DNA from 3 places in the Peribacillus sp. V2I11 genome. Region 3 is predicted to be linked to each of the others. Evidence: riboswitches for the same ligand, from Rfam matches in the RefSeq annotation. Region 3 holds a riboswitch; each other region holds the start of a gene.
What was found. Region 3 has a riboswitch for cobalamin ahead of metE (5-methyltetrahydropteroyltriglutamate--homocysteine S-methyltransferase). Riboswitches for the same ligand answer to the same signal wherever they lie in the genome.
Positions count from the first base shown of each region.

Region 1: linked by a shared signal. The riboswitch ahead of QFZ73_RS28905 (hypothetical protein) and the one ahead of metE (5-methyltetrahydropteroyltriglutamate--homocysteine S-methyltransferase) in region 3 are both predicted to bind cobalamin.
Region 2: linked by a shared signal. The riboswitch ahead of QFZ73_RS00015 ((2Fe-2S) ferredoxin domain-containing protein) and the one ahead of metE (5-methyltetrahydropteroyltriglutamate--homocysteine S-methyltransferase) in region 3 are both predicted to bind cobalamin.

Region 1 is NZ_JAUSYW010000001.1:1,927,386-1,930,496, forward strand. Features, by position in the region: gene QFZ73_RS09200 (DUF58 domain-containing protein) at 1-285, opposite strand, end outside; gene QFZ73_RS09205 (AAA family ATPase) at 324-1,280, opposite strand; cobalamin riboswitch at 1,479-1,697, shown strand; partial or broken gene QFZ73_RS28905 (hypothetical protein) at 1,856-2,401, shown strand; partial or broken gene QFZ73_RS29145 (ABC transporter substrate-binding protein) at 2,405-3,111, shown strand, end outside.
Region 2 is NZ_JAUSYW010000001.1:1,175-4,285, forward strand. Features, by position in the region: gene cobJ (precorrin-3B C(17)-methyltransferase) at 1-883, opposite strand, end outside; gene QFZ73_RS00015 ((2Fe-2S) ferredoxin domain-containing protein) at 898-1,266, opposite strand; cobalamin riboswitch at 1,416-1,605, opposite strand; cobalamin riboswitch at 1,810-2,005, shown strand; gene QFZ73_RS00020 (hypothetical protein) at 1,989-2,147, shown strand; gene QFZ73_RS00025 (energy-coupling factor ABC transporter permease) at 2,182-2,925, shown strand; gene QFZ73_RS00030 (energy-coupling factor ABC transporter substrate-binding protein) at 2,927-3,111, shown strand, end outside.
Region 3 is NZ_JAUSYW010000001.1:1,492,197-1,495,307, forward strand. Features, by position in the region: gene QFZ73_RS07255 (aminopeptidase) at 1-58, opposite strand, end outside; gene bcp (thioredoxin-dependent thiol peroxidase) at 70-540, opposite strand; gene QFZ73_RS07265 (potassium channel family protein) at 603-1,022, opposite strand; cobalamin riboswitch at 1,267-1,458, shown strand; gene metE (5-methyltetrahydropteroyltriglutamate--homocysteine S-methyltransferase) at 1,605-3,111, shown strand, end outside.

The sequences.
Region 1 (3,111 bases), 440 kb from region 3:
CCTATCTTCCATCTCCTGAGGCAATTCCTCCTCTACCACCATAAATAATAGGGGGAGCCGGTTTTTACGGGTAAACGTCAATGCTATCTCAACAGATTCGCCGGCCTGGCATTCCCTTTTATTGACCTTTCTCTCAACGGTAAAATCATGCAGCGGATAAAACAGCAGGATCGAAGCGTACACTGAAAACGGCAAAAATGAATAAAAAATGAACCAACTGACAAAACCGCCTTGAAACATTGCATAGCAAAAGGAAACGGTCATGAGTAATACAAGTCCGATCACACTCATATTTCCCCTTAAAATGTGGATGAATTTGCGCATTAGGTCACAGCCCGCTTCACAGGCACTTGTGTTGTCGCGACAATTTCATGTATCACCATTCCAGCATCGAAGCCATCATAATTCGCTTCAGGTTTCAAAATAAGCCGGTGGGAAAATACGAATGGAACTAAATATTGAACATCGTCCGGCAGAACATAGTCCCTGCCCTGGATCAGCGCGTAAGCTTGGGCTGCCTTCATCAATGCTATCGACCCACGCGGGCTTACCCCTAAATAGACCCCTTCATGTGTACGTGTTTGATTCGCCAATTCAACAATATATCGTTTTATTGTGTCATCCACTATCACCGCTTTTACCTCAGCCTGTAATTCTATCAATTCATCCAAGGTGATGACGGATTCCAGCTCCTCAAGCGGTGCCGTGTATTGAGCCCTTTGAAGAACCTCTATCTCTTCTTCCACACCTGGATAACCCATTTTCATTTTTAATAGGAATCTATCCAATTGAGCCTCCGGAAGCGGATATGTTCCCTCGTACTCGATCGGGTTTTGTGTCGCCATTACGAAGAAGGGCTTCTCCAATCCTCTTGTGACACCATCAATCGTCACACTTGCCTCTTCCATGGCCTCAAGCAATGCAGACTGAGTTTTCGGTGAGGTTCGGTTAATTTCATCAGCTAAAATAATATGTCCCATTATCGGACCTGGCCTAAAAATGAATTCTTGTTCCTTAGGATTGAAGATCGAAACACCAGTAACATCAGAAGGAAGTAAATCAGGTGTGAATTGAATTCGCTTAAAGCTTGCACCTATTGATTTTGCCAGTGCCCTTACCATGACTGTCTTTCCCACACCAGGAACATCCTCCAATAAGACATGTCCACCGGAAAGGAGTGCCACGATGCTTAGTTCTGCTATATCCCGTTTTCCGATAATCACCTTTTCGATATTACCCAGAACCATTTCCAGTTTTTGATTGACCTGCTTATAAATCATTCTCTACCTCCCGAGATTCACGGATTCACATTATCACTATTATTTCATATGTTTTCTATATCACGCATTTTACATTAAGCTCCAATTAAACCTTACATTGTAAGTTTACTAGATATTCGGTAAACCATAAACGAATTTGTCTAAAAATATTAATGCGGCTTAATGAAAAGGGTACGGTAAACTGTTGCTAAGTGAATATGAACCTTGCAGAGAAAAGGTGCTGCCTTGTCAGCTTAATAGGGAATTCGGTTTAAAACCGAAGCTGTTTCCGCAACTGTAAGTGCTAATGAAATAAGATGCATACCACTATTTGAGGATGTAATCGACCCCGATTACAGTCCATTTAACCCAAATGGGAAGGTTCTTAGAGTAAAATGACGCACAAGCCAGGAGACCTGCCTTCCTTCATCGTATTATGCTCTTCGGAAGATAGGAGATTGTACGGCTCTCCCATCTTTTTTCTACTACAGATACATAGATGCCCGAAGCCGACCAAACCTCTTGGTCGGCTATTTGTTTTGCCGGGATAAGCAATACGGAGGACATTCACCCAATACGTAAAAGGAGGAAGAGTTATGGCAAAGAAAGACTTTCGTTTTTTATGCTACCCATACATGCGTGAGTCCGTATCAACCGTCGATTTTGAAATCCGCACAGACTCATTGACGACACAAATCGGCATGGCCGCCTCGCTTACTGAGGATGTCCCCGAAGTGTACCGTGACTTAATGGAACTGTTGCCCATGGCTTACCATTTAAATGGTTCAGTTCGCAGGAAATTAGCCATTACCGGCGATGATCTCGACCGTTTAAGTGCAATCTACGACCGGTATGTCGCCTTGTGAAAGATCGAATCGAAACATTCGTCCTTCCCACAAGGCTCAACCGCAGCATGTACTTTGCATACTTGCCGAAGTGAAGCCAAAAAGTCCGTGCGTGCTTTACACAAGTTAAGTCTGGAGAGGGGAATTCCAGGAATTCTTTTTGATTACGCCCACTTGCTTGCAAATGTATTATTCGTGATGGCAGTCTACGTCAATAAGCAACAGGGGATCGAGGAGATTCCCATTATAAGAAAATCATACCCAACCAAACCCATGAAAACGAAAACGGAGGAATAAATAATGAAGAAAATCCTACGATTCAGTTGGATTTCCATGCTGATGCTTACCCTTTTCCTTACCGGATGCGGAGTGAACGATGATCAAGCCGCAACGTATAATAAAGATACTGAAAAGGCCGAAGAAATCAAAGACTATACCGTTACGGATGATACTGGAAAGAAAATGAAATTCAAGAAAACCCCGAAAAAGTCGTTTCACTTCAGCCAAGCAATACGGAAATTTTATTTGCCCTTGAACAGGGTGATAAAGTCGTTGGCGTGACAGACTTCGATAATTACCCAGAGGAAGCAAAGAATATCGAACATGTTTCAGACTCTGTTAATATTAATGCAGAAAAAATCATTGCCTTGAAACCTGATGCCATCATAGCTTATACCATTGGTGATGAAGCGACACTGAAACTACTCGAAGATGCTGGCATCCCTGTGTTCATTATTAAATCTGCGGCAAATTCCGATGATGTATACGGTGATATCAGGCAGATTGCTAAAGTGATGGGTGTTGCCAAAAAAGGGGATGAATTAGTGAAAGATATCAAATCCCTAATTACAAGTGTCGAAGAAAAAGTGGAAACTTTAGATGAAAAGGAACAAACATACTTTGAAGTTAGCCCTGCTCCGGAAATCTATATAACAGGAGCGGAAACATTCCAACAAGAAATCCGGATACTGCCGGCATTAAAAACATCTTTGATGACCAAAAAGGCT
Region 2 (3,111 bases), 1.5 Mb from region 3:
GTGCTTTTGTAAGTAATCCAACTCCTCCAGCAGACTCGGTAAAGGCTTCTTGATCTAATGCCCACGGTTCCGCTTCTTTTTGCAGGCGCTGATGCGGCTTCAATGTTTGCTTATCCGAATTCAAAGTATATTTCCTCTGATAGCCTCTTGGTGTGATGATTTTGTCATCATATAAAAAGGTGGATGAATTTCCAATAATGACGGTGGTCAACATTCCAATATCGTGATTCAACATATCTTTCAAATTGGTTATGACAATATCCTGTCTATCGCGATAAGCACTTTTCACCAACCCGACAGGTGTATCTGGCGAACGGTAGCGAAGGAGAATTTTCTGAGTTTCAACAATCTGCCTGGTCCGCCTGCCGCTGCGCGGATTATAAAGTGCAATGACAAAGTCTGCCATTGCAGCTGCCTCAACCCTCTTTGCGATCAGTTCCCAAGGAGTTAAATGATCACTGAGGCTAATCGTACACGAGTCGTGCATGACTGGTGCCCCAAGTAAAGATGCACAAGAGTTGATTGCAGAAATGCCGGGAATGACCTCAATGCCCACACCAGTTTCTTCTTTCCAGCCTTTTTCAATCAATACTTCATAAACCAACCCTGCCATCCCGTAAACTCCGGCATCTCCGCTGGAAATTACCGCAACTTTCTTTCCGAGCTCCGCTTGTTTCACCGCTTCCTGTGCACGTGATACCTCTTCAGTCATCCCCGTACTAATAATCGTTTGATCTGTAAGCAGTCCCTGAATGAGCTCAACATAAGTTTTATAACCAATGATGTAGTCACTTTCTTGAAGGGCTTCGACAGCACGTTTGGTAATGTGTTCAAAATTCCCTGGCCCAAAACCCACGACGAATAATTTACCGTTTGTACTCATTAAGACATCTCCTTTTACGCTTTGTTCTTCGAAATACCCGTATGAGCAGGAAAATCTGGATTAGGTGTCATTTCCCCATCATTGAATTGGTAGATCATACGTGGAACAAACTCCCCATCATCAATATGGCTGACAATCTGCCGACCGAAATCAGGCGTTTCCACTCGATACCAGTTTCCTTGGGGATAGGCAATCACAACGCAGGCATCCTTACATCTTCCGTTACACCGTGTCCTGGTTGTATGGATTTTCAAATCCAGTCCTTTGGAAGTAATTTCATCGCGAATCGCTTGGGTTACTTCTTCCCCGCCCTTTTTCATGCAGCTGCTCCCATTACAAATCAACAGATGCGTATTTGTACCCGTCAAGTTCCAAGTAGTCATCTTTTTCCTCCTGAATTCAGGGAAAAGGCAAAATAAAAAACCTTAACATAAGAGTCAAGGTTTAAAAAACTATATGAATGAGGAGCCCCAGGCAAGCATGCCCAATCTCCCAAAATCGTCATAGTCCTTTTACCTTTCCCTCCGAAAAGTATCATGCAATTTTAAAAGCAGGTTTCCTGGCTTACGCTTCATTTTACTTTGTCCCTTCCCGGCATCATGCCAGTGGCTATCGACAATTTCATCAGCGTTTACAGTAGCGGGGGCTGCATCGGGTTTTCACCGTTTTCCCTATTATCCCTTGGTTATTCACATAAGAGCACTTTTAAAATGAAATATTTGGTTTTATTATACATTTCTAACTAACTTTATCTATCATATAACAACTTTATCAAAATTCAATAGTTTATTCCGACTGTTTAGAAAAGTTTAATAGTGTAAAACCAGTTTCAACCCTTCCCTCGCAACAAACTTCGTCCCGAAAAAAAAAAAGATAGTGTAGCTGAAATTATTTCTTTATGGTACACTATACGAGAATTTTCAAAATAATTACATAAGTTTCAGGGTGTTGAATTCCACGGAATTCAGCTTAAAAGGGAAGCCGGTGAAAATCCGGAGCGGTCCCGCCACTGTATAGGGAAGTCCTAATACTTTAACTTTAATCCACTGTCAAATGAGATGGGAAGGATGTAATGGGATAATGAACCTAAGCCAGGAGACCTGCCATGAAGCGTGAAACTGTTTCAGCCTACGAGGATGGGTGTGCGGATCAGGCAGAAAGGCCCATGGTTGGTTTATGCTGCAAAATTCCTGTTCATTACGCACTTCTTTCCCTTGAGAGAAGTGCTTTTTATGTTGGGCGCCGCTTTTCTTCTAAAGATTGATCAGAAAAATTAAAAGTGTTGAAAGGAGAAAAGAATGAAAAGAACCAATTGGAAAATTCTTTATTTTGTCATTTTACTGCTTTTTGTCCCAAAACGGGCAATGGCCATGCATATCATGGAGGGCTTTTTACCCATTGAATGGGCTATATTCTGGTGGGCCGTGACGCTTCCATTTTTAATCTTGGGTTACCGGTCCATTAGGTCCAAAGTAAGGGAAAACCCAGAAACAAAAATGATACTTGGCCTATCGGGCGCATTTGTATTTATATTATCTGCCCTTAAGATTCCTTCCGTTACGGGAAGTTCTTCACACCCTACCGGAGTTGGATTGGGTTCCATTTTATTCGGACCATTGGCCATGAGTGTCGTTGGCTCCATCGTTCTGTTATTTCAGGCTGTTTTACTGGCTCACGGAGGATTGACGACATTAGGGGCCAATGCATTTTCCATGGCGGTTTGCGGACCTTTCATTGCTTACTTTGTCTTCAAGGGCGCTACTAAATTAGGGTGGTCTTTCTCTCTTGCCGTTTTCTTGGCAGCTGCTTTTGGAGATTTGGGAACCTATGTGGTAACTTCCGTTCAACTTGCTCTTGCTTTTCCATCCGAGGTAGGAGGATTCATGGCCTCTTTCAGTAAATTTGCAGGGATTTTTGCCCTGACCCAAATTCCCTTGGCAATCAGTGAGGGGTTATTGACAGTCGTCGTGATGAATTTCTTGAAAAAATACAATCTAGGCGAATTGAAATTGCTGCGAGTTTTATCTAAGGAGGCCCGTTAACATGAAAAAAAGTTTACTGCTGCTTTTCCTGGTCGTCATTCTTGCTACCATACCATTAATCACCCAACAAGGAACGGAATTTGGCGGTGCCGACGGCGAAGCTGAAGAAGCCATCACTAAAATCCAGCCGGAATACAAGCCATGGTTCAACAATATTTGGGAGCCGCCAGGTGCAGAAACCGAAAG
Region 3 (3,111 bases):
ATTGTATCGAATGATGAATCAGCCTGGCTGCAAGCTTCGTTATTCGCTCATCCTTCATCTGCCTGTCCCTTATTTTTCGAGGTCGCGAAGCGTTTCAAGCGCTTCTTCGACGTGGCCTTTGACTTTTACTTTACGCCATTCTTTGACTACCTTACCAGCCTTATCAATCAGGAAAGTTGAACGTTCAATGCCCATATACTCCTTGCCGAAGTTCTTTTTCAATTGCCAAACATCAAATGATTCAGCCGCTTCATGATTTTCGTCAGCCAGCAGCAGAAAAGGCAATCCATGTTTTTCGATGAATTTTTCATGACGTGCCACTGGATCTGGGCTGATACCAATGATGACCGCGTTCAATTCCTCGAATTGCTCATTATGGTCCCGGAAATCACAGGCCTCCGTCGTGCAACCTGGCGTCATGTCTTTTGGATAAAAATATAAAACAATATTTTTCCCCTTAAAATCCGATAGGGACACCATTTCACCATTGTTTGCAGGGAGTTTGAAATCAGGTGCTTTTTCTCCAATTTTAACAGTCATATTGAACCCTCCATTTCTTTCATTATGGTAAGAGTACCCAATAATCGAAAGAAACACAACTTTCATTTATCCCTCCTATCTTTCTGCTCCAGATCGATCACCGTCCGAATCACGAAAGCTGCCGGAAGTGTATACCCAATGAAAGCCTGAATGGTAGCTATCATCCTGCCCATGCCAATCGGGGCTATATCTCCATACCCTACAGAAAACATCGTCATCGCACTAAAATAAAAAGAAGTCTTCAACTGTTCATAGAAAGTGCCATCCAATCGATTGCCCATATCAAGAATCACCGAATGATTCTGAAGCTCGTATAATAAATAAATCAGTGCAAATCCAACTAATATCGTCGCATATAAATTGCCAAGCCACAGCATATCCTCCAGAGAAAATTTCTTTCCTCCCGACTCAACAAGAAATAACGTACGAATGCTCATCACCATGCAAAAAATGATGCCTGCAATCAAGATGTAGAAAGTCATCCCCCACGCCCCATTTCAAAACGCCACTCCCTCTATACATACTCCCTGTCCAAACAATATATTCTTTTTTAGGAACAGACCTCATCCTTATTCCCACACTTCCACTTAACGGTTACTTTTCCCGAATCTTTTTTCCATGTTGACCCTTTTGGTCGGATATGTTACGATTGTCTAAATTTTTATAATAGTTTTTATTTTATAAATCTTTTACCTGCAAACAGTTATCAAGGCAGGTTTTGCAAAATTTTCATATGTGGAAATAGGTTCCTAATTTTCATTAGGATTAAAAGGGAAGTCCGGTGTAATTCCGGCACGGTCCCGCCACTGTAATGGGAATGTTAGCGCCATCCAATATGCCACTGATCAAAGGATCGGGAAGGCCCGCCGCTAATGATATTCCCTAAGTCAGGAGACCTGCCTATTTCGACAACACTGTTTTAACCTACGGGAGATAGGGAGGTGTTAGGGACCTTATAATTGTAAGGGGCATTCTGCATGCCTCTTTATTTTAAGCATTTCTAACTATCTCTTTTGACGGTTAGGGATGCTTTTTTTATTGTTCAATCAAATGAATGTAGGAGGATGGGAATTTTGAAAAGCAGTAGTTTGGGTTACCCTCGAATCGGGGAAGATCGTGAATGGAAACGTACATTGGAAGCTTACTGGTCCGGTAAAATCGATGAAGCAGAATTTACGGCACAACTAAAAGCCATCCGTTTAGGCAACTTACAAAAACAGAAGAATCGAGGCATTGATATCATTCCTGTCAACGACTTCACTTTCTATGATCAAATGCTGGATATGTCCGTCATGTTCGGTCTTGTTCCTGAACGTTATTCAGCTTATGAAGCCGGAAGCGTTCCCCTTTCCGTTTATTATTCAATGGCTCGCGGAAACAATGATGAAGTCGCTTCCGAAATGACGAAATGGTTCAATACAAACTATCACTATATTGTCCCTGAATTAAAACTGTCACAGCTGACTTTAACAGAAAATAAGCCACTTGCAGCATATCGGGAAGCCAAGGAAAAGCTAGGGATTGAAACGAAGCCCGTGTTGATCGGACCTTATACTTTCATCTCCCTTTCCAAAGGATTCAATAAACAAGAAATCCCTGGCATCCTCCTGAGCCTGCTTCCTTTATACACGCAAATCCTGCGGGAGTTGGAGCAAGAAGGCGTGAAGTGGGTTCAAATGGACGAACCTTCTCTTGTTTCATCCATTTCCAAAGATGATATGCAAACTGTTACTTACCTCTATGAAAAACTGAATGAAGCAGCACCAAACCTAAACATCATGCTACAAACATACTTTGATGCCGTGGAACATTACCAAGAAGTCATCGAATTACAAGTTCAAGGAATCGGTCTTGATTTTGTACATGATAAAGGGAGGAATCTAAGTAATCTTGAAGCATTCGGTTTCCCGAAGGAAAAAGTGCTTGCTGCAGGTGTGATTGACGGGAAAAACATTTGGCTATCTGATTTATCGAAAAAAATCCAATTGATCGAGAATCTTAAGAAAAAGGTAGCCGAAGACCAAATTTGGCTTCAGCCCTCTTGTTCCCTGCTTCATGTCCCAGTGACCGTTCGTAATGAAACCGCCCTTTCAAAAGAAGTGAAAGAGGCCCTTGCTTTCGCTGATGAGAAACTTGAGGAAATCACACTCTTGGTCAAAGGGAATAATCAAGGCTTTGAAGCAATCGCCGAAAAAGTCGACGCTAATAAGTTTACGGTTCAAACGTTAGCAAGTTCAAATGCACGGAATCATGGGATTGTACAATCCAATGTCGAAAAGGTTAAAATCAGGACCGCCGGCCGTCAGCTTCCATTTAAAGAGCGTTACCAAAAACAACAGGAATTTTTTAAATTGCCTTTTCTTCCTTCGACTACGATCGGTAGCTTTCCGCAGACATTTGAAGTTAAACAAGCACGCGGGAAATTCAAAAGAGGAGAATGGACCGCTTCGCAATATGAAACATTCGTTAACGAAGAAATCGGCAGGTGGATCGAAATCCAAGAAGAAATCGGTTTGGATGTTCTCGTTCACGGGGAATTCGAACGGACGGATATGGTTGAGTACTTCGGCC